Regions from separate parts of the Bradyrhizobium sp. USDA 376 genome, predicted to be linked through region 3. Evidence: predicted binding sites of a transcription regulator. Region 3 holds the regulator's gene; each other region holds the start of a gene.
What was found. Region 3 encodes PhoB, which activates phosphate uptake and scavenging genes when phosphate is short. Its sites were predicted from a motif close to TGTCATNNANCTGTCAT; they were not measured.
Positions count from the first base shown of each region.

Region 1 (6,474 bases), 2.5 Mb from region 3:
TCGTGTTCCTGCCGCTGCTCGCAAGCCTCACCGAACGCTTCGGCTGGCGGCTGGCGCTCGGCTTCGTCTGCATCATGCTCGGCGTCTCGGCGCTGGCCGTCCTGCTCGCGATGCGCGACCGGCCGAGCGATGTCGGCCTGCGCCCATTCGGTGACGAGGGCACCGAGCCCCTGCCCGCCCCACCGGTCAGCCACGGCTCGATCACGGCGGTGGCGCTCGGCACGCTGCGCGACGCCTCGAAGTCGACCGCGTTCTGGATCCTGTTTGCGACCTTCTTCGTCTGCGGCGCCTCCACCAACGGCCTCGTGCAGGTGCACCTGATCCCGATGTGCCTCGATTTCGGCATCCCGCAGGTGCAGGCCGCAAGCCTGCTCGCCGCGATGGGCATCTTCGACTTTTTCGGCACCATCATGTCGGGCTGGCTGTCGGACCGCTACGACAATCGCTGGCTCCTGTTCTGGTACTACGGCCTGCGCGGGCTCTCGCTGATCTTCCTGCCCTTCAGCGATTTCTCGTTCTACGGGCTCTCGATCTTCGCGATGTTCTACGGCCTCGACTGGATCGCGACCGTGCCGCCGACGGTGCGCCTCACCGCGCAAAAATTCGGCCCCGAGCGCGCCAATCTGGTGTTCGGCTGGATCTTTGCCGGCCATCAGCTCGGCGCAGGCACCGCGGCATTCGGCGCCGGCTTCTCGCGAACGGTCTACCAGAGCTATCTGCCGGCCTTCTTCATTGCCGGCGCACTCTGCGTGTTCGCCGCGCTGATCGTGCTGGCGCTGTCGCGGCAGCCGAAGCTCCAGCCCGCGGCGGCCTGAAGCTAGTACCTGATCGTGGTGGTGACGCCGAACACTGCGGCGTCACCGATCCGCGAGACTCCGGTCGGATCGTTCGGGTTCGGGATGCCGCCCGAGGGGCGGAACACATACTGGAAGTAAGGCGCGATCAGCCAGCCCGGCTTGATGTGCGCTTCGTAGATCATCTCGATAAGCGTCTCGTTGCTGCGCACCGGCCCCTGGACGCCGGTATAGAAATTCGTATCGATATCCAGATTGCGCGCGGTCTTCGATATCCGCATGTAGGCCATCGCCACGCCGAAGCGGTCGAGCGGACGGCCCGGCGTGAAGCCGACGAAGCCGATGCCGCCGTCGAGGTAAAGATCGATCAAATTGCGATCCGGAGGGCTGTAGGCGATGCGGCCGAACGTAATTGCCACGCAGCCTGGCCGGAAGGCCGGTGCCGGCGGGATCGGCGATCGACTGGCCCTCGGCCGTAAAGCGCTGGCTGTCGAACGAGCCGTAATGCTTCCAGGCGCCGGGCGTGAAATTGCCGGCGAGCGGACGTCCTCCGACATCGATGTCGTAGTTGAAGCGGACCTGCCCAATCAGCCAGGGCGGATCGTTGACACGGAAGGCGAGACCGTGATGGTCGCGCAGCTGCGGGTCCTGATCGCCCGGCCCTGGGGGATCGCCGTTGAACACCGCGCCGAACAAGGTGACCTTGTCCGACAGCGCGGCTTTGATGCGAATGCCGGGCACCGCGATTGGCGGCGCCGGGCCGCCGGCCGGAAGGTTGCTCGCCTTGATCGCGGGCCAGCCGAAGGTGCCGTTGACGAAGAGGTCGTCGGTCTGGCTGTCGAAGAACTCGACGTCCGCGGCCTGCTGGCCGGCCCGGATGTTCAGGCGGTCATTGAAGAAGCTCTGCTCGAAATAGGCGTTGTAGAGCCGCTGGTCGGGCAGCGCCTCGATCTCGCTGATGGTCGCGAGATTCATCAGGTAGTTGCGGGAGAGCCCCTGACCGTAGATCACGAAGGCACTGGCGTAGAAGCGGCCGCCGGTCCAGCCGACCAGCTTGTCGAGATCGGCATCGACCGACAGATCGAGCCGGCCGAAATGGATCGCGCCGCGCTTCACGCCGCCGGAAACGTTGGCGATGTTGTCCGCGATATAGGTCGCGTCGAAGTTCAGGCCCTTGTTGGCGAGCCCGTCGTGCCACTCGTTGAACCATTTTGGCGCCAGCCACGCCGCCGCGCTCTCGTCCTTGGCACCGGCGAATGCGCTCGTGCTTGTCGTCGTGCAGGCCAGCGCGATTGCAGCCGCCAGGGATTTTTGGGTACTCCAACTCACGATCGGCGCGCGCTATTTGAAAATGCCCGTGCGCCGCATGAAGAGATAGGCCGCGCCGACCGAGGAGCCCATCAGTACCGCCGCCCAGAGAAATCCGGTCTCGACGTCGGTGAGCGGCAGGCCCTTGGTGTTCATGCCGAAGATGCCGGTGACCAGCGTCGGCGGCAGCAGCAGCGAGGTCACGATCGAGAGCGTGTGGAGGTGACGATTGCTCTCCTCCTCGTTCTTGAAGCGCAGCTCCTCCTCGAGCAGGCGGCTGCGCTCGCGCAGCTCGACGATGTCGTGATCGAGACCGTCGAGCCGCTGCGCCAGCTTGCCGGCATGGATGCGAAGCGCGGGTGCGAGATGGTCGGTGTTCTTCTGGTCGAGGCGGTGAAACAGCACGCGCAGGCCTGTGAGCTGGCGATGCAGCCGGACGCAGGTCCGGCGCAGGCGGCCGAGGTTGCGGCGCATCTCGGGCCTGGCCTCATCGGCGAGAATGCGTTCCTCGGTGTCGTCGATCTCCTGCCCGAGCTTGTCGACCATCCGGTCGAGCGTGTCGGCGACCTCGTCGACAATCTTTTCCAGGAGATGGGCGACATTGTCGACGCGGTAGCCGCCTTCGAGCACCCGCCGCGTCGCGTCCGCCGAGCACAGCGCCTGATGGCGGCCGCTGACCAGCAGCCGCTCGGTCATGGCGAAGCGCAGGAACGAGGTCTCCTCCGTCGCGCTGTCGATGTCGCGGACGAGATCGGAGAACACGCCATAGACGCAATGATCGATGACGTGGAGCTGCTGGAAGGTGTCGTGCGAGAGCAGCAGATCACACGCGAGCGCCGGCAGGCTGGACGCCGCAATCCAGGGACGCATGCGCGCGTCCGTCAGGTTGAAATGCAGCCAGAGCCGGCCATCATGGCTGAACTCGATCGGCTGGTCGATCGGCAGCGCCTCGGCGCTGCCGTCGCTGTGCAGGCGGAACGCCCAGACCAGGCCGGGAATGGCGGGGTCGGCGTTCGACATCGCGCTGACAAGCTTCGCCGGCTCAGCCATGGCCAACCCCAACCGTCAACAAATGCCCCGTCTCCGGACGATGGCTGACGGCATCGCCCGGCTCCACGCGGGTACTCAATTACGCCAGTGTTACAGTTTGATGATGACGCCCTACTCTGCGGCCAGCCCCGTCGCAGCCGCGGCTTCCGCCTCCTTGACATAGTCGTGCACGACGCGGCCGAACGGCAGCGTCAGGTCGGCGATGTAGTGGTGCGCACCGAGGCAGCGGCGGACCGGGAAGTCCGCAACCGGCGCATTGACGTGCGGCACCAGATGTAGCCGGCCGGGTCCGATCCAGGAGCCCTTCGGCACGATGTCGGTGAGGTTGATCGCGACCAGCTGGCAGACTTCGAGCCGGCCGTCGACGCCCGGGATCATCTTCAGATTGATTTGCGTCTTCGACAGCGTGGCGCGGGTCAGATCGCCGTTACCGGCCATGCTCTCGTGCTTGTAGCCCATGGTGCCCATGGCGACGAGCTGGCCGGCATATTCCAGCGTGCCGGTCAGCGTGTCCTTGACGATCTCGAGCTTCGGATGGGCATACTTCTTGGGGAAGCCCCAGATCTCGCGGCCGGCGGCGATCGGCGGATCGTCGTCCAGGTACATCTGCGAGACGAAGTTCACCTCCTCGCCGTTGAGGCGCGCGGGAATGACGAGGCCGGACTCGGTATAGCTGCCGAAGCCGGAGGAGTCCGGCATCTTGATCCATTCGTAATGCACGATCGGCTGCTCGATCGGCTCCAGCGGCTCAGGCAGGCCGGCGCGGATCAGGTCCGGGTCGGTCTCGTAGGTGATGACGAGGAATTCGCGGTTCACGAAGCGATAGGGCCCGGCCGGATAGCTCGGCCCGGCCGCCGGCATGGACGGAAGTCTCAGCACGTTTTCCCTGCGCATCCTGATCTCCTGTGTGATGATTTATGTGACGTCCGCCCGGCAGCGTCAGACGTAGATACAAATTGCTAGCCCCGCTCGTTGACTGCGCCGTGAAGGATTTCCGTCAGGCCCGCGACCGCCGCCATTCCCGTTCCGGTTGACGCGCATGCGGTCGATGCATCATCGCCGAAATTGTCATCACGCCGTCACCGCGCGACGCAATCGTTTGGCTCTCTATTCTTGGAGCATGATCCTCTCGGAAAACCGCTGCGCACTTTTCCGGATCATGCTCGGCAGGGAGGCATCACCATGGACGCCCGCACGTCGCATCCGGCACATCAGACCCATCAGCCGCCATCGCGGGGCTGGCGCCCCGAGCGCTGCGATCGCGTCGCGCTGGTGCTGCAGGGCGGCGGCGCCCTCGGCGCCTACCAGGCCGGCGTCTACCAGGCGCTGCACGAGGCCGGCATCGAGCCCGACTGGGTCTGCGGCGTCTCGATCGGCGCCATCAACTCCGCGATCATCGCCGGCAACCGGCCGGAGCAACGGCTGGAGGCGCTGCGCGTCTTCTGGGAGCGCATCACCAACCGCAAGATCTGGCACTACACGCCCGACGGCGACGTCTTCCGCCAGTGGCGCAACCTCACCAGCGCGTGGATGACCTCAACGCTCGGCCAGCCCGGCTTCTTCACGCCCAATCAGGTCAATCCCTGGTTCAGCCCGGTCGGTGCCCGCACCGCGACCAGCTACTACGACACGACACCGCTGCGCGAGAGCCTGCGCGAGCTCGTCGACTTCGACCTCATCAACGAGAAGAAGGTCCGCTTCGCCGTTGGCGCGGTCAACGTGCTCTCGGGCAACTTCATCTATTTCGACAACGCCCATGACGAGATTGGGCCGGAGCACATCATGGCATCGGGCGCCCTGCCCCCGGCACTGCCGATGGTGCGGATCGGCACCGATCATTTCTGGGACGGCGGCATCGTCTCCAATACGCCGCTGCAGCATCTGCTCGACCAGGAGGACGCGCTCAATTCGCTGGTGTTCCAGGTCGACCTGTTCAGCGCGCGGGGCGTGCTGCCGCGCTCGATCCAGGACGTGATGGCCCGCCACAAGGACATCATGTATTCCTCGCGCACGCGCCACAACACCGACGTCTATCGCCGCACGCACAACCTCAAGGTCCTACTCTACAAGGCGCTGGCGAAGCTGCCGGAGGAGCAGCTGTCCGACGAGGAGCGTCAGCTCAAGGCGAGCCTGCGCAACATGCCGGAGATCGCGATCCTGCACCTGATCTACCAGCAGAAGGCCTATGAGGGCGATGCCAAGGACCACGAGTTCTCGGGCACCTCGATGCGCGAGCACTGGACGAGCGGCTACGAGGACACCAAGCGCACGCTGAAGCGCCGCGACTGGATCAAGATGCCGGACGAAGGCATGGGCCTCGTGGTGCACGACGTCCACCGGGAGACGGAGAGCGCGTAGCGCCTGCCTCGCGGAGCGCTTCTAAAATAAAAAGCGCGAAAACAACCCCATGCACAGTAGCCGGGCGTGGCGGATCAATGACTTAGCGCATCCGCCAAGTCATTTGACCCGTCGGGCAAAACACCGGCATAATGCGATTATTCCGAACTCTCCGACGCGTACTGGCAGTCGGTGAGCCGTAACGAAAATTTCTCCCCTGCGCCTGGCGCAAGGGCTGCCGCAACACAGTCGGTATCGCCCCGGCGGAGCAGCATCATCCGGACGGGTGACGAGGGCAGAGCAACCGGCAGATAACATCGGCGACGCAAGAGAACGCTCCAAGACCGGAGCGCGGCGCCAGCAGGCCGGCCGCACGACTTGATTGCGCGAGGATCATGCCGCAAGCTGCGCGGGAGGCTGGAAGGATAGCGAATCCATGACCGAGCCGGCTGTCCCAGAAAACTGCGCCGCCCCTGGCGATCCGACCCCAGACGGGGATCGCAGCGATGCGTCGACCGCGAGGAAATTGCCGGAGTACCGTTCACTCCTCGGGCGAGCCGTGTGTGTCGCACAGTGGGCAGTGGCAGGTCTTGTGGCCGTGTGGGATACGCTTGTCTTGAGGGCCTGGATCGCGGCGATCGTCACAGCGCTTCTGGCATTGTTGTTTCTTGGGTTCGATCAGACCTCAGACCTTCTGCTTGGCATCATGTACGATATTGATTCCGGGCAGGTCGGCGTCCTGTCCGGCGAACAGCCATGGGCTGGCGTATGGCGATACCTGGCGTTCTGGGTCGCCTCAATGTTACTGATCGCAGTCCTTGGCCTGGCTACGCGTATCACCGGAGCCCCCCGGGATCGGCCATCCGACTCCGGCAACGACGAAAAGATACTCGAGCGGGTCAGGCCCTGTGCCTGGCTCATCGTCGTGCTGTCGACAGTCATTATGCACGCCTCCGCGTTACAGACATTGCCGCGCGCTCAAGGT
Region 1 is NZ_JBSSGN010000001.1:5,770,553-5,777,026, reverse strand. It holds gene ACVJ19_RS26585 (MFS transporter) at 1-815, shown strand, start outside; partial or broken gene ACVJ19_RS26580 (carbohydrate porin) at 818-2,126, opposite strand; gene ACVJ19_RS26575 (transporter) at 2,136-3,152, opposite strand; gene ACVJ19_RS26570 (acetoacetate decarboxylase) at 3,264-4,046, opposite strand; gene ACVJ19_RS26565 (patatin-like phospholipase family protein) at 4,335-5,510, shown strand; gene ACVJ19_RS26560 (hypothetical protein) at 5,926-6,474, shown strand, end outside.
Region 1: the regulator PhoB is predicted to act here: its motif matches at 4,219-4,235, upstream of ACVJ19_RS26570 (acetoacetate decarboxylase).

Region 2 (6,474 bases), 3.4 Mb from region 3:
CTCCTCAGGATGAGGACTGAGCACGCCGGTGCAGCCCACGACTGTCGCAGAACTGCGACAGGTCCGCTCCGCCATCGCTTCCGCCCGGGCTGACAGAAAACGCCTCCCGCATCATCGTCTGCGCAAGTCGCGAACACGCGACGACAAGCGCAAACAGCAACATCGGGAGTGATCAAATGAACAAGGTGGAATTCCTCGGCGTCACCCAGCATCCCTTCGCCGAACGCTATGACAATTTCATCGGCGGCAAGTTCGTCCCGCCGGCTGCCGGCAAGTATTTCGACAATGCCTCGCCGGTGAACGGCCAGATCGTCTGCAAGATCGCGCGCTCCGACGCGCAGGACGTCGAGGCAGCCCTCGATGCGGCGCATGCTGCGAAGGGCGCCTGGGGGCGCAAAAGCGTCGCCGAGCGCGCCGCGATCCTGAACAAGATCGCCGACCGCATGGAAGAGAATCTCGAGCGCCTCGCGGTTGCCGAGACCTGGGACAACGGCAAGCCGATCCGCGAGACCCGCGCCGCCGACCTGCCGCTCGCCATCGATCATTTCCGCTATTTCGCCGGCGTGGTGCGTGCCCAGGAAGGCTCGATCGGTGAGATCGATCACGACACCATCGCCTATCATTTCCACGAGCCGCTCGGCGTGGTCGGCCAGATCATTCCCTGGAACTTCCCGCTGCTGATGGCCTGCTGGAAGCTTGCGCCTGCGCTGGCCGCCGGCAATTGCGTGGTGCTCAAGCCCGCCGAGCAGACCCCGGCCTCGATCATGGTCTGGGCCGAGATCATCGCCGACCTGCTGCCGCCTGGCGTCCTCAATATCGTCAACGGCTTTGGCCTCGAGGCCGGCAAGCCGCTGGCGTCCAGCCCGCGCATCGCCAAGATCGCCTTCACCGGCGAGACCTCGACGGGCCGGCTGATCATGCAATATGCCAGCCAGAACCTCATCCCTGTCACGCTGGAGCTCGGCGGCAAGTCGCCGAACATCTTCTTCAAGGACGTCACCGCCGAGGACGACGATTTCTTCGACAAGGCGATCGAGGGCTTCGTCATGTTCGCGCTGAACCAGGGCGAGGTCTGCACTTGTCCCAGCCGGGCGCTGGTCCATGCCGACATCTACGACCGTTTCATGGAGCGGGCGCTGAAGCGCGTCGCCGCGATCAAGCAGGGCGATCCGCGTGTGGCCGACACCATGATCGGCGCGCAGGCCTCGAGCGAGCAGCTCGCAAAGATCCTCTCCTATATCGACATCGGCAAGCAGGAAGGAGCCAAGGTGCTGGCTGGCGGCGGTCGCGCCGAGCTTGGCGGCGATCTCGCCAGCGGCTTCTACGTCCAGCCGACGGTGTTCGAGGGCCACAACAAGATGCGCATCTTCCAGGAGGAGATCTTCGGCCCGGTCGTCTCGGTCACGACCTTCAAGAACGATGACGAAGCGCTCGCGATCGCCAACGACACGCTCTATGGCCTCGGGGCCGGCGTCTGGAGCCGCGATGCCAACCGCTGCTATCGCTTCGGCCGCGCGATCCAGGCCGGCCGGGTCTGGACCAATTGCTACCATGCCTATCCCGCGCATGCGGCGTTCGGCGGCTACAAGCAGTCGGGCGTCGGTCGCGAGACCCACAAGATGATGCTCGATCACTATCAGCAGACCAAGAATCTCCTGGTCAGCTACAGCCCGAAAAAGCTCGGCTTCTTCTGATCGAGCCGGATAGGGCGACGCAACCCTGCGCCGCCCGTTCCACCGTCATCGATCTGTCAGAGAATTGGGACAAGACGGCAGCGCCGCGCCTATCTGGGTTCGGCGCTGCCGGCATTCGCTGCAATGCCGGGCAAAGACGGAGGCTTGGTGATGCGGAACCCTCGTTCTCGACGGACAATGTATTTTGGAGGGATGCTGTTCGGTGCAGCGATGTTCCCGCTGTCGATGGCCCTCGCGCAGACCGGCGCCGCGCCATCGGGCGCAAAACCATTCCTGACCGTCGATGGAAAGGCGCCCCTGGTCCTCGGACATCGCGGCCTGCCGGGACTGGTGCCGGAAGAGACCGAGGCCTCGTATGACCTCGCTTCTGCCGTCGGGACCGACGCGCTCGAAGAGGATTTGCACCTGACCAAGGATTGCGTGCTGGTCGTGCGGCATAATCCCTGGCTCAGCGACAACACTGACATTGCCGAGGTTGCGAAGACCAATGCGACCGTGGCCGCGCGCAAGCGCACGGTGCCCGGCGTGCGCGTCAAGGCGCCGGCTTCCCCGAGCGCGCCTGCCGATTACCTGACGGATCTCACCGATCCGGCTGATCCGAAATCGGTGCTGAAGTCATTGATCGTGGACGGCGAGGACCACACCAACGACTGGTCGATCACCGACTTCACGATGGCCGAGCTGAAGGAATGGATCGCCGGCACCACCTATGACGCGGCCAACGAGCGGCCGAAGGTCTTCAATGGCAAGCTCCCGATCATCAGCTTCCAGGACGTCATCGACATCGCCAAGGCCAGGAGCAAGGAGACCGGGCGGTCCATCCTCGTCTACCCCGAAACCAAGAACCCGACCTGGAACAATGCCCAGGCGATCGCCAATGGTTGCGGCGCGGCCGGCAGCCGTCCGCTCGAGGATGCCCTGATCAAGATCATCAAGGACAATGGCCTCAACACCAGGGACGCCCCCATCCTGGTCCAGAGCTTCGAGCCCGGCAGCCTGAAATATATGCGCAGCCACGGGCTCCAGACGCGGCAGGTCCAGCTGATCGACGGCAACGGCATCGACTTCAAAACCGGCAAGGTTCTCCTCAACAACATCACGAGCTCGCGTCCGTTCGACTGGACGGTTGCGGGCGTTGCGCGCCTCTACGATGCGATGCTGACTCCGGAGGGGCTTGCCGAGATCAAGACCTATGCCGACGGCATCGGTCCGTGGAAGGCCTATATCGTTCCACTCAAGATCGCGCCGTGGAAGGACAGCAATGCCGACGGCACGCCCTACAAGGGATCGACGCCGGAGGCTTCGACACAGGAACCGACCAGCCTCGTCACCGATGCGCACAAGCTCGGCCTGTTCGTGCACGTCTTCACCTTCCGGAACGAGAAGAAATATCTCGCCGCCGACTATCGCGGTGATCCCAGCCTTGAATATCTCAAATTTTTCCGGCTCGGCGTCGATGGGGTCTTCAGCGACTTCACGCATACCGGCGTTGCGGCCCGCGCAGCGTATTTGCGCGAGCTGGGCTGGTAGGCGGCATGGCGAATCGGACGTGTGCGAGGGATCAGACCCGACGATAAACGCGCCCGAATTTCGTTGCGTGGGTGGCAAGCGCCACGTTCGCTGGCGGGTGAGCTAAAGTTGCCTGATCAGGCCCAAAGGTTTTGCAAAGTTTCGGCCACGTTGCAGTGCGGCATAATGAAAGTCGTGCCATGCCGCCGCGGTGCTTTCCAAGGGCGTTTGACTTGGGTTAGAGAGGGCGAAAGTTTTCTCTGACCCGGAATTCCCATGGCCGCACCCAAGAAAGCCGCCGCAGGCGCTGCACAGGACAAGACCGACGGCGGTTCGCCCCCGGAATTCACCAGAGAGCAGGAGCTCAAGGCGCTCCGCGACATGCTCCTGATCCGGCGGTTCGAGGAAAAGGCCGGCCAGCTCTACGGCATGGGCGCCATCGGCGGCTTCTGCCATCTCTATATCGGCCAGGAGGCCGTGGTGGTCGGCATGCAGATGGCCCTGAAGGAGGGCGATCAGGTCATCACCGGCTATCGCGATCACGGCCATATGCTTGCCACCGGCATGGATGCCAATGGCGTGATGGCCGAGCTCACGGGACGCCGCGGCGGCTATTCCAAGGGCAAGGGCGGCTCCATGCACATGTTCAGCAAGGAGAAGCACTTTTACGGCGGCCACGGCATCGTCGGCGCCCAGGTCTCGCTCGGCACGGGTCTGGCCTTCGCCAACAACTATCGCGGCAACGGCAATGTCAGCGTCACCTATTTCGGCGACGGCGCGGCCAACCAGGGCCAGGTCTATGAGAGCTTCAACATGGCGGAGCTCTGGAAGCTGCCGGTGATCTACGTCATCGAGAACAACCGCTATGCCATGGGCACCTCTGTCTCGCGCGCTTCGGCGCAACAGGATTTCTCCAAGCGCGGCGCGTCCTTCAACATCCCTGGCAAGCAGGTCGACGGCATGGACGTCCGCGCCGTCAAGGCTGCCGGCGACGAGGCGGCCGCCTGGTGTCGCGCCGGCAAGGGTCCCTTCATCCTGGAGATGCAGACCTACCGCTATCGCGGCCACTCGATGTCCGATCCTGCAAAATATCGCACACGCGAGGAGGTCGAGAAGGTCCGCCACGACCAGGACCCGATCGAGCAGGTCCGCAATCGCCTGCTGGCGGCCAAGGTCAGCGAGGCCGATCTCAAGGCGATCGACGCCGAGGTGCGCGACATCGTCAACGCGTCCGCCGATTTCGCCCAGCATGATCCCGAGCCGGATGCCGCCGAGCTCTGGACCGACATTTACCGCTGAACGCGCGCAAGCTTTCTTTTGGAGTCGATATGCCAATTCAAGTGCTGATGCCCGCGTTGTCGCCCACGATGGAAAAGGGCAACCTTGCCAAATGGCTGAAGAAAGAGGGCGAGACGATCAAGTCGGGTGACGTGATCGCCGAGATCGAGACCGATAAGGCGACCATGGAGGTCGAGGCGACCGACGAGGGCACGCTCGGCAAGATCCTGATCCCCGAGGGCACCGCCGATGTCGCGGTGAACACGCCGATCGCGACCATCCTCGCCGATGGTGAAAGCGCGGCGGATCTTGCGAAAGCACCTGCGCCGGCCGCGAAGGCTGCAGAGTCCGCGCCGCCTGCTGCAGCAAAGGCCGAAGCGCCTGCGCCGAAGGCCGCGCCCGCTCCGCAGGCCGTTGCCGAACCCGATCCCGAGGTGCCCGCCGGCACCGAGATGGTGACGCAGACCATCCGTGAAGCGCTGCGCGATGCCATGGCCGAAGAGATGCGCCGCGACGCCGACGTCTTCGTGATGGGCGAAGAGGTCGCTGAATATCAGGGCGCCTACAAGGTCACCCAGGGTCTGTTGCAGGAGTTCGGCGCCAAGCGCGTCATCGACACCCCGATCACCGAGCACGGCTTCGCCGGCGTCGGCGTCGGTGCCGCCATGACCGGGCTGAAGCCGATCGTCGAGTTCATGACCTTCAACTTCGCCATGCAGGCGATCGACCAGATCATCAACTCCGCGGCCAAGACGCTCTACATGTCCGGCGGCCAGATGGGCTGCTCGATCGTGTTCCGCGGGCCGAACGGCGCCGCTGCGCGCGTCGCCGCCCAGCACAGCCAGGACTATTCGGCCTGGTATTCGAACATTCCGGGCCTCAAGGTCGTCGCGCCGTTCTCGGCCGCCGACTACAAGGGCCTACTCAAGGCCGCGATCCGCGACCCCAATCCGGTGATCTTCCTCGAGAACGAGGTGCTGTACGGGCACACCGGCGAGGTGCCGAAGCTCGACGATTTCGTGATCCCGATCGGCAAGGCGCGCATCGTGCGCTCCGGGAGCCACGTCACCCTGATCTCCTGGTCGAACGGCATGACCTATGCGCTGAAGGCCGCCGACGAGCTCGCCAGGGAGGGCATCGAGGCCGAGGTGATCGATCTGCGCACGCTGCGCCCGATGGATACCGAGACCATCATCAACTCCGTCAAGAAGACCGGCCGCGCGGTCACGGTGGAAGAGGGCTGGGCCCAGAGCGGCGTCGGCGCCGAGATCGCCGCGCGCATCATGGAGAACGCGTTCGACTATCTGGATGCGCCGGTCGCCCGTGTCTCCGGCAAGGACGTGCCGATGCCCTATGCCTCGAACCTGGAGAAGCTCGCGCTGCCCTCGGCGGCGGAAGTGGTCGAGGCCGCCAAAGCCGTCTGCTACAGGTAGACCATGGCGGGCCCGAAGGAGCAGCCACTACCGCCCGACGTCATGACCCGCGAGGATGCGGTCGAGATCCTGCGCGTGTTCGTGCTGGATGGCGGGCTGTCGATGGCGTTCCAGCGCGCCTTCGAGGAGCCCGACATGTGGGGCCTGCTGCTCGTCGATCTCGCCCGCCACGCCGCGCGCGCCTATGCGCGCGAGAGCGAATATACCGAGGAAGACGCGCTGAATCGGATCCTCGACATGTTCCAGGCCGAGATCGAGCGTCCGTCCCACCGACACCGGCACCACGACGCCGCGCGGGAAGGGACACTGAAAGTGGCGATCGAATCCTATCACTTCGATTTCATGCTGGAGGCGATCCGCGAGGCGGAGGCTTCGATCGCGCAGGGCGGCCTGCCGATCGGCGCCGTGCTGACGCGCGACAACAAGATCATCGCCCGCGGCCACAACAACCGCGTGCAGGAGAACAACGTGATCCTGCACGGCGAGATGAGCTGCCTGCGCGAGGCCGGCGCGATCACGTTCCACGACACCGTCATGTACACCACGCTGTCGCCTTGCTC
Region 2 is NZ_JBSSGN010000001.1:6,740,178-6,746,651, reverse strand. It holds gene adh (aldehyde dehydrogenase) at 177-1,694, shown strand; gene ACVJ19_RS31375 (glycerophosphodiester phosphodiesterase family protein) at 1,887-3,224, shown strand; gene pdhA (pyruvate dehydrogenase (acetyl-transferring) E1 component subunit alpha) at 3,480-4,502, shown strand; gene ACVJ19_RS31365 (pyruvate dehydrogenase complex E1 component subunit beta) at 4,532-5,914, shown strand; partial or broken gene ACVJ19_RS31360 (DUF5076 domain-containing protein) at 5,918-6,224, shown strand; gene ACVJ19_RS31355 (nucleoside deaminase) at 6,227-6,474, shown strand, end outside.
Region 2: the regulator PhoB is predicted to act here: its motif matches at 1,738-1,754, upstream of ACVJ19_RS31375 (glycerophosphodiester phosphodiesterase family protein).

Region 3 (6,474 bases):
GTCTTGCGGTGCCGGATTTGCGGGGTTTTTGCCACGGAACATGTGGAAGCGAGTCGGCTGACTCTTGCGCGTGAGTCACGCCATATTGTAGCGTTTGGCTTGTCAGATACGACATCTCGTGCAGCAGTTCTGATCCTCTAAGTCCTCATGTACCGGCGTAAACGTTCGGGCGTTCTGGTTACGCCCGGCGAGCCTTAAGGGATTCTGGCGGCACGGGTTTTTCGAGGCTTAGGCATTCGCCGCAAGGCGCCAGGACGGCAGCCGCACGGCGAGGGAAAGGGTGCAATGACGGTTTTGACCTGGTCCGACGATCGCGTCGAGCAGCTGAAAAAGCTCTGGGAGGCCGGATTGTCGGCCAGCCAGATCGCAGCCGAGCTCGGCAACGTGACCCGTAATGCCGTGATCGGCAAGGTGCACAGGCTCGGCCTGTCCGGCCGCGCCAAGAGCCCCTCATCGGCAGCTCCCCGGCCGCGCAAGGCGCGTCCCGCTCAGCACATGATGCGGGTCAGCCGCCCCATTGCACGCGGCAACACCGCGCTGGCGCAGGCCTTCGAGGTCGAGGTCGAGGCTGAACCGGTGACCTACGACAACGTGGTGCCGATGAGCCAGCGGCTGTCGCTGCTCGAGCTGAACGAGGCGACCTGCCACTGGCCGGTCGGCGATCCCTCGAGCCCGGATTTCTTCTTCTGCGGCGGCAAGGCGCTCTCCGGCCTTCCCTACTGCGCGCAGCACTCGCGCGTGGCCTATCAGCCCGCGGCCGATCGCCGCCGCGCGCCCGCGAAGCCGGGCACGCGGTAAGTTTGTTGATCTAGCTGATTGCAGCCGTCACACGATGACGGCTCAACGCTCCGATGTCGTCCCGGACAAGCGCGCCTCAAGCGCGCGCAGATCCGGGACCCATATGTGGACGGCCCCCGTGGCACAAGAGGCTTGGCGGTCTGATCGGATCGCTTGCATCCATATGTCCGGCCTGTTGGTGCGGTTGATTTGAACCGCTGGCCAAGATGGTTTCCGCGACGCGAGCTCCAATCAACCACGCGACCTGGGTTCGGCCGATGGGTCCCACGGGATGTCTCGCACCTCGGATCGATCGATCCTACCATCTACTCCTCTTGCAGCTCCGGCTCGGCCGGTCGGGCGAACCCGATCGGCTGATCTGTCTTAGGCGGCAGCCGCGGATGCAGCCCGCATCCGAGCGCCGTCGTATCTCTCCCCCGTCACCATCAGCTTCCAGGCGATGCGGGCATTCTTGTTGGCGAGCGCCACGGCTGCGAGCTTGGGCGGCTTGCGCTTGAGCAGGGCCAACAGCCAAGGTGACGGATGACCGCGGCCGCACATGGCCTGCTTGATCACGGCGGTCGCTCCCGCCACCAGGACGCTGCGCAGCCGCTCGTCTCCAGCACGGGTGATCTTGCCGAGACGGGTTTTGCCGGCAGTGGAATGGTCTTTCGGAGACAGCCCAATCCAGGCCGCATAATGCCTTGCGGAGCTGAACGCGTGCGGATCCGGCGTCTTCATGATCAGCTCAGGCGCACCGATCGGCCCGATCCCTTGAATCTCTGCAAGGCGCCGGCTGTCCGGGTTGGCACGGTGCCAGGCCTTCAGCCTGGCTTCGATTGTCTTCAGTTCCTCCTGTAACTGCGCGTACTGGCGGCCCTGCTGCGCCAACAGATCGCGCGCCAGTTCCGGCACGCTTTCGTCTTGCGCGATCTGCGCCAACAGCGGCTCGACCTGGCTGAGCCCCTTGGCCGCCGTGATCCCGAACTCAGCCGCATAGCCGCGGATCATGTTGCTAAGCTGGGTGCGCCGGGCGATCATCTGCTCGCGCAAGCCCGTCAGCATCAACGCGGCCTGCTGCTCGGCACTCTTCACCAGCACGAACCGCATCGTCGGCCGGCTCATCGCCTCGCACAGGGCCTCAGCGTCGCGCCCGTCGTTCTTGTTGCGCTTGACATAGGGCTTCACGTGCTGTGGCGCCATCAACTTCACTTCGTGGCCCAGCTTGCCCAGCTCCCGCGCCCAGTAATGCGCCGCCCCGCAGGCCTCCATCCCCACCTGCGTCGCCGGCAGCTTGGCAAAAAACTCCAGCATCTGCTTGCGCGTCAGCCGCTTGCGCAGCACTGGCCGCTCCGCCGCGTCCACCCCATGCAGTTGAAAAATATGCTTCGACGTATCGATCCCAATTCGGATAATCTCGCTCACGGACGGCTCCCTTGTCTGAGATTTGCAACAACCTCATTCTGGCACACTGATGCCGTAGGGGGCCGTCCACCCCATCAGCCACCGCAAGGTGTGTGGTTACGGGGACTCGGAGTTACCTTTTCGCAAAACAATCACGCCCTGTGGTTATGGGTCCCGGATCTGCGCTTACGCTTGTCCGGGACGACACTGAGCGTGTGGCGACAGCTCGCCAAACAAACGCCTGCAAGCCTTACGTCTGCTCGGCCTTCGCAAAGCGATCATCGAGCGCGTAGCCCGCGCCGCGGACGGTGCGGATCGGGTCCTGCTCGCGGCCGAGATTGAGCAGCTTGCGCAGGCGGCCGATATGGACGTCGACGGTGCGTTCGTCGATGTAGATGTCGCGGCCCCAGACGCTGTCGAGCAGCTGCTCGCGCGAGAACACGCGGCCGGGATGCTCCAGGAAGAACTCCAGCAGGCGATATTCGGTCGGGCCAAGATCGATCGGCCGGCCCGAGCGCGCCACGCGGCGCTTCTCGCGATCGAGCTCGATGTCGCCATAGGCGAGCACGGTGGCGAGCCGCTCGGGGCTGGCGCGCCGCAGGAGGCCCTTCACCCGCGCCAGCAGCTCCGGCACCGAGAACGGCTTGACGATGTAGTCGTCGGCGCCGGTCGCAAGCCCGCGCACCCGCTCGCTCTCCTCGCCGCGCGCGGTGAGCATGATGATCGGAAGCTGCTTGGTCTCGGGGCGGGTGCGCAGCCGCCGGCACAGCTCGATGCCGGAGAGGCCCGGCAGCATCCAGTCGAGCACGATCAGGTCCGGGATGTGCTCCTTGAGGCGGGTGTCGGCGTCGTCGCCGCGCATCACCGTCTCGACGTCATAGCCGTCGCCTTCGAGGTTGTAGCGGAGAAGCTCGGTGAGAGCTTCCTCGTCCTCAACCACCATAATGCGTGCGCCCATCGGCTCGTCGCTCCTTGAGTCTTCAGGTATTCGGGACCGTCGTGGCGAAGGTCGTCATGTCGCCCTTCGGCCGCTTGTCGGTGATGGCCTGGCCCTCGATCATGTAGAACACGGTCTCGGCGATGTTGGTGGCGTGGTCGCCGATCCGCTCGATGTTCTTGGCGCAGAACATCAGATGGATGCAGAACGAGATGTTGCGCGGATCCTCCATCATGTAGGTGAGGAGCTCGCGGAACAGCGAGGTGCAGATGGCGTCGACTTCCTCGTCGCCCTTCCACACCGCCATCGCCGCCGGCAGATCGTGCGCGGCATAGGCGTCCAGCACCGACTTGACCTGCTGCTGCACGAGATCGGTCATGTGTTCCAGGCCGCGGAACAGTTTCAGCGGATGGAAATCGGTCTCCAGCGCGGCAACGCGCTTGCCCATGTTCTTGGCGAGGTCGCCGATGCGCTCCAGATCGGTCGCAACGCGCATGGCGCCGACGATCTCGCGCAGATCCACCGCCATCGGCTGACGGCGCGCGATGGTGAGCACGGCGCGCTCCTCGATGCGCTTCTGCAGCGCGTCGAGATCTGCGTCGGTGGTGACCACGCGCTGGCCGAGCGCGACGTCGCGGCGGATCAGCGCGTCGACGGAATCGACGATCATGCGCTCGGCAATCCCGCCCATCTCGGCGACCAGGCGAGTGAGCTCCTGGAGGTCGGTGTCGAAGGCTTTTGCGGTATGTTCAGAACCCATGTCCTGTCTCCTCAGCCGAACCGGCCGGTGATGTAATCCTGCGTGCGCCGATCGCTCGGCGACGTGAAGATCTTGCTGGTGTCGTCGAACTCGATCAGCTCGCCGAGATACATGAAGGCGGTCTTGTCCGAGACACGCGCCGCCTGCTGCATGTTGTGGGTGACGATCGCGATCGTGTAGTTCTCGGACAGCTCCTGGATCAGCTCCTCGACCTTGGCGGTCGAGATCGGGTCGAGCGCCGAGCAGGGCTCGTCGAACAAGATCACCTCGGGGCGCACCGCGACGGTGCGGGCGATGCAGAGGCGCTGCTGCTGGCCGCCGGAGAGCGACAGGCCCGAGGCGTTGAGCTTGTCCTTGACCTCGTTCCACAGCGCGCCGCCGCGCAGCGCCTTCTCGACGCGGTCGTCCATCTCGGACTTCGAGATCTTCTCATAGAGACGGATGCCGAAGGCGATGTTCTCGTAGATCGTCATCGGGAACGGCGTCGGCTTCTGGAACACCATGCCGACGCGGGCGCGCAGCAGGTTGAGGTCCAGCTTGGGGTCGAGGATGTTGGTCTGGTCGAGCATCAGCTGACCGGTGACGCGCTGGCCCGGATAGAGGTCGTACATCCGGTTGAAGATGCGCAGCAGGGTCGACTTGCCGCAGCCCGACGGGCCGATGAACGCCGTGACGCGGTTGGTGCCGAGCGTCAGGTTGATGTTCTTCAGCGCGTGGTGCTCGCCGTAATAGAAGTTGAGGTTGCGCACCGTCACCTTGGCGGGCGCTTCCGGCAGCGGCTGCTGCGAGGCCAGATGGGCGTTGGAACTCACGGATACGGAAAGATCGGTCATTTTGCAGTCCTCTCGGCGCCGAGGATGCGCGCGCCAATGTTCAGGGCAAGCACGGTGATCGTGATCAGCAGCGCGCCGCTCCAGGCGAGCTGCTTCCAGTAGGCGTAGGGGCTCTGCACGAAGTTGTTGATGGTGACCGGCAGGTTCGCCATCGTCTTGTTCAGGCTGAGGCTGAAGAACTGGTTCGACAGCGCGGTGAAGAGCAGTGGCGCGGTCTCACCGGCGACACGGGCGGTGGCGAGCAGCACGCCGGTGATGAGACCCGACCGGGCCGCACGATAGGCGATGCGCTTGATCACCAGCGAGCGCGGCAGGCCGAGCGCGGAGGCCGCCTCGCGCAGCGCATTCGGCACCAGCAGCAGCATGTCCTCGGTGGTGCGCAGCACCACGGGGATCACGATGACGGCGAGCGCGAGCGCGCCCGCAATCGCCGAGAATCCGCGCATCGGCACCACCACCGCGCCGTAGATGAACAGGCCGATGATGATCGAGGGCGCCGACAGCAGGATGTCGTTGATGAAACGGATCACCGAGGTCAGCTTGTCGTTGCGGCCGTACTCGGCGAGATAGGTGCCGGCGAACAGGCCGAGCGGCGCGCCGATGCCGACGCCGAGCACGGTCATGATCAGCGAGCCGACGATGGCGTTGAGCAGGCCGCCTTCGGTCGAACCGGGCGGCGGCGTGTTCTCGGTGAAGATCTGCAGGTTCAGGCCGCTCAGGCCGTTGTAGAGCAGCGTGACCAGGATCAGCGCCAGCCAGGTGACGCCGAAGGCGGCGGCACCGATGCAGAGCCCGCGGATGACGATGTCCTTGCGGCGGCGGCGTACGTAGATCGGGTTCATGTCACTTCCCCGCCTTCTTTTCGAGACGCAGCAGCATCAGCCGCGCGGCCGCGAGCACGAAGAACGTCAGCACGAACAGCAGCAGGCCGAGCAGGATCAGGCCGGACTGATGCAGGCCGTCGCTCTCGGCGAACTCGGATGCGATCGCCGCCGAGATCGTGGTGCCCGGGGCGAAGATCGAGGAGGAGATGCGGAACGAATTGCCGATGATGAAGGTCACCGCCATGGTCTCGCCGAGCGCGCGGCCCAGCGCCAGCATGACGCCGCCGATGATGCCGACGCGGGTGTAGGGGATGACCACGCTGCGGACGACCTCCCAGGTGGTGCAGCCGACGCCGTAGGCGGCTTCCTTCAGCACCGGCGGCACGGTCTTGAACACGTCGACCGAGATCGAGGTGATGAAGGGCAGCACCATGATGGCGAGGATCAGCGCGGCGTTGAACAGGCTGAGATAGGACGGGGGCCCCGCGAAGATCGCGCCCAAGACGGGGACGCCGTCAAAAATCTTGATCATGAAGGGCTGGAAGGTGTTGGCCAGGAACGGGCCCAGCACGAAGAAGCCCCACATGCCGTAGATGATCGAGGGGATGCCGGCGAGCAGCTCGACCGCCATTCCGATCGGGCGGCGCAGCCATTGCGGGCACAGCTCGGTGAGGAAGATCGCAATGCCCAGACCGACCGGAATGGCGATCAGCATCGCGATGAAGGAGGTGACGAGCGTGCCGTACATCGGCCCGAGCGCGCCCAGCACGGGCGGATCGGCCGACGGCGCCCAGCGCTGCGTCCACAGGAAGGAGAGGCCGTATTCCTTCATCGCCGGGAAGGCGCCGACGATCAGCGAGATGATGATGCCGCCGAGGATCAGCAGCACCGAGATCGCGGACAGCCGCGTGATCCAGTAGAAGGTGAGATCGCCGAGCT
Region 3 is NZ_JBSSGN010000001.1:3,320,315-3,326,788, reverse strand. It holds gene ACVJ19_RS15535 (GcrA family cell cycle regulator) at 286-798, shown strand; gene ACVJ19_RS15530 (IS110 family RNA-guided transposase) at 1,162-2,202, opposite strand; gene phoB (phosphate regulon transcriptional regulator PhoB) at 2,432-3,139, opposite strand; gene phoU (phosphate signaling complex protein PhoU) at 3,162-3,878, opposite strand; gene pstB (phosphate ABC transporter ATP-binding protein PstB) at 3,890-4,711, opposite strand; gene pstA (phosphate ABC transporter permease PstA) at 4,708-5,553, opposite strand; gene pstC (phosphate ABC transporter permease subunit PstC) at 5,555-6,474, opposite strand, start outside.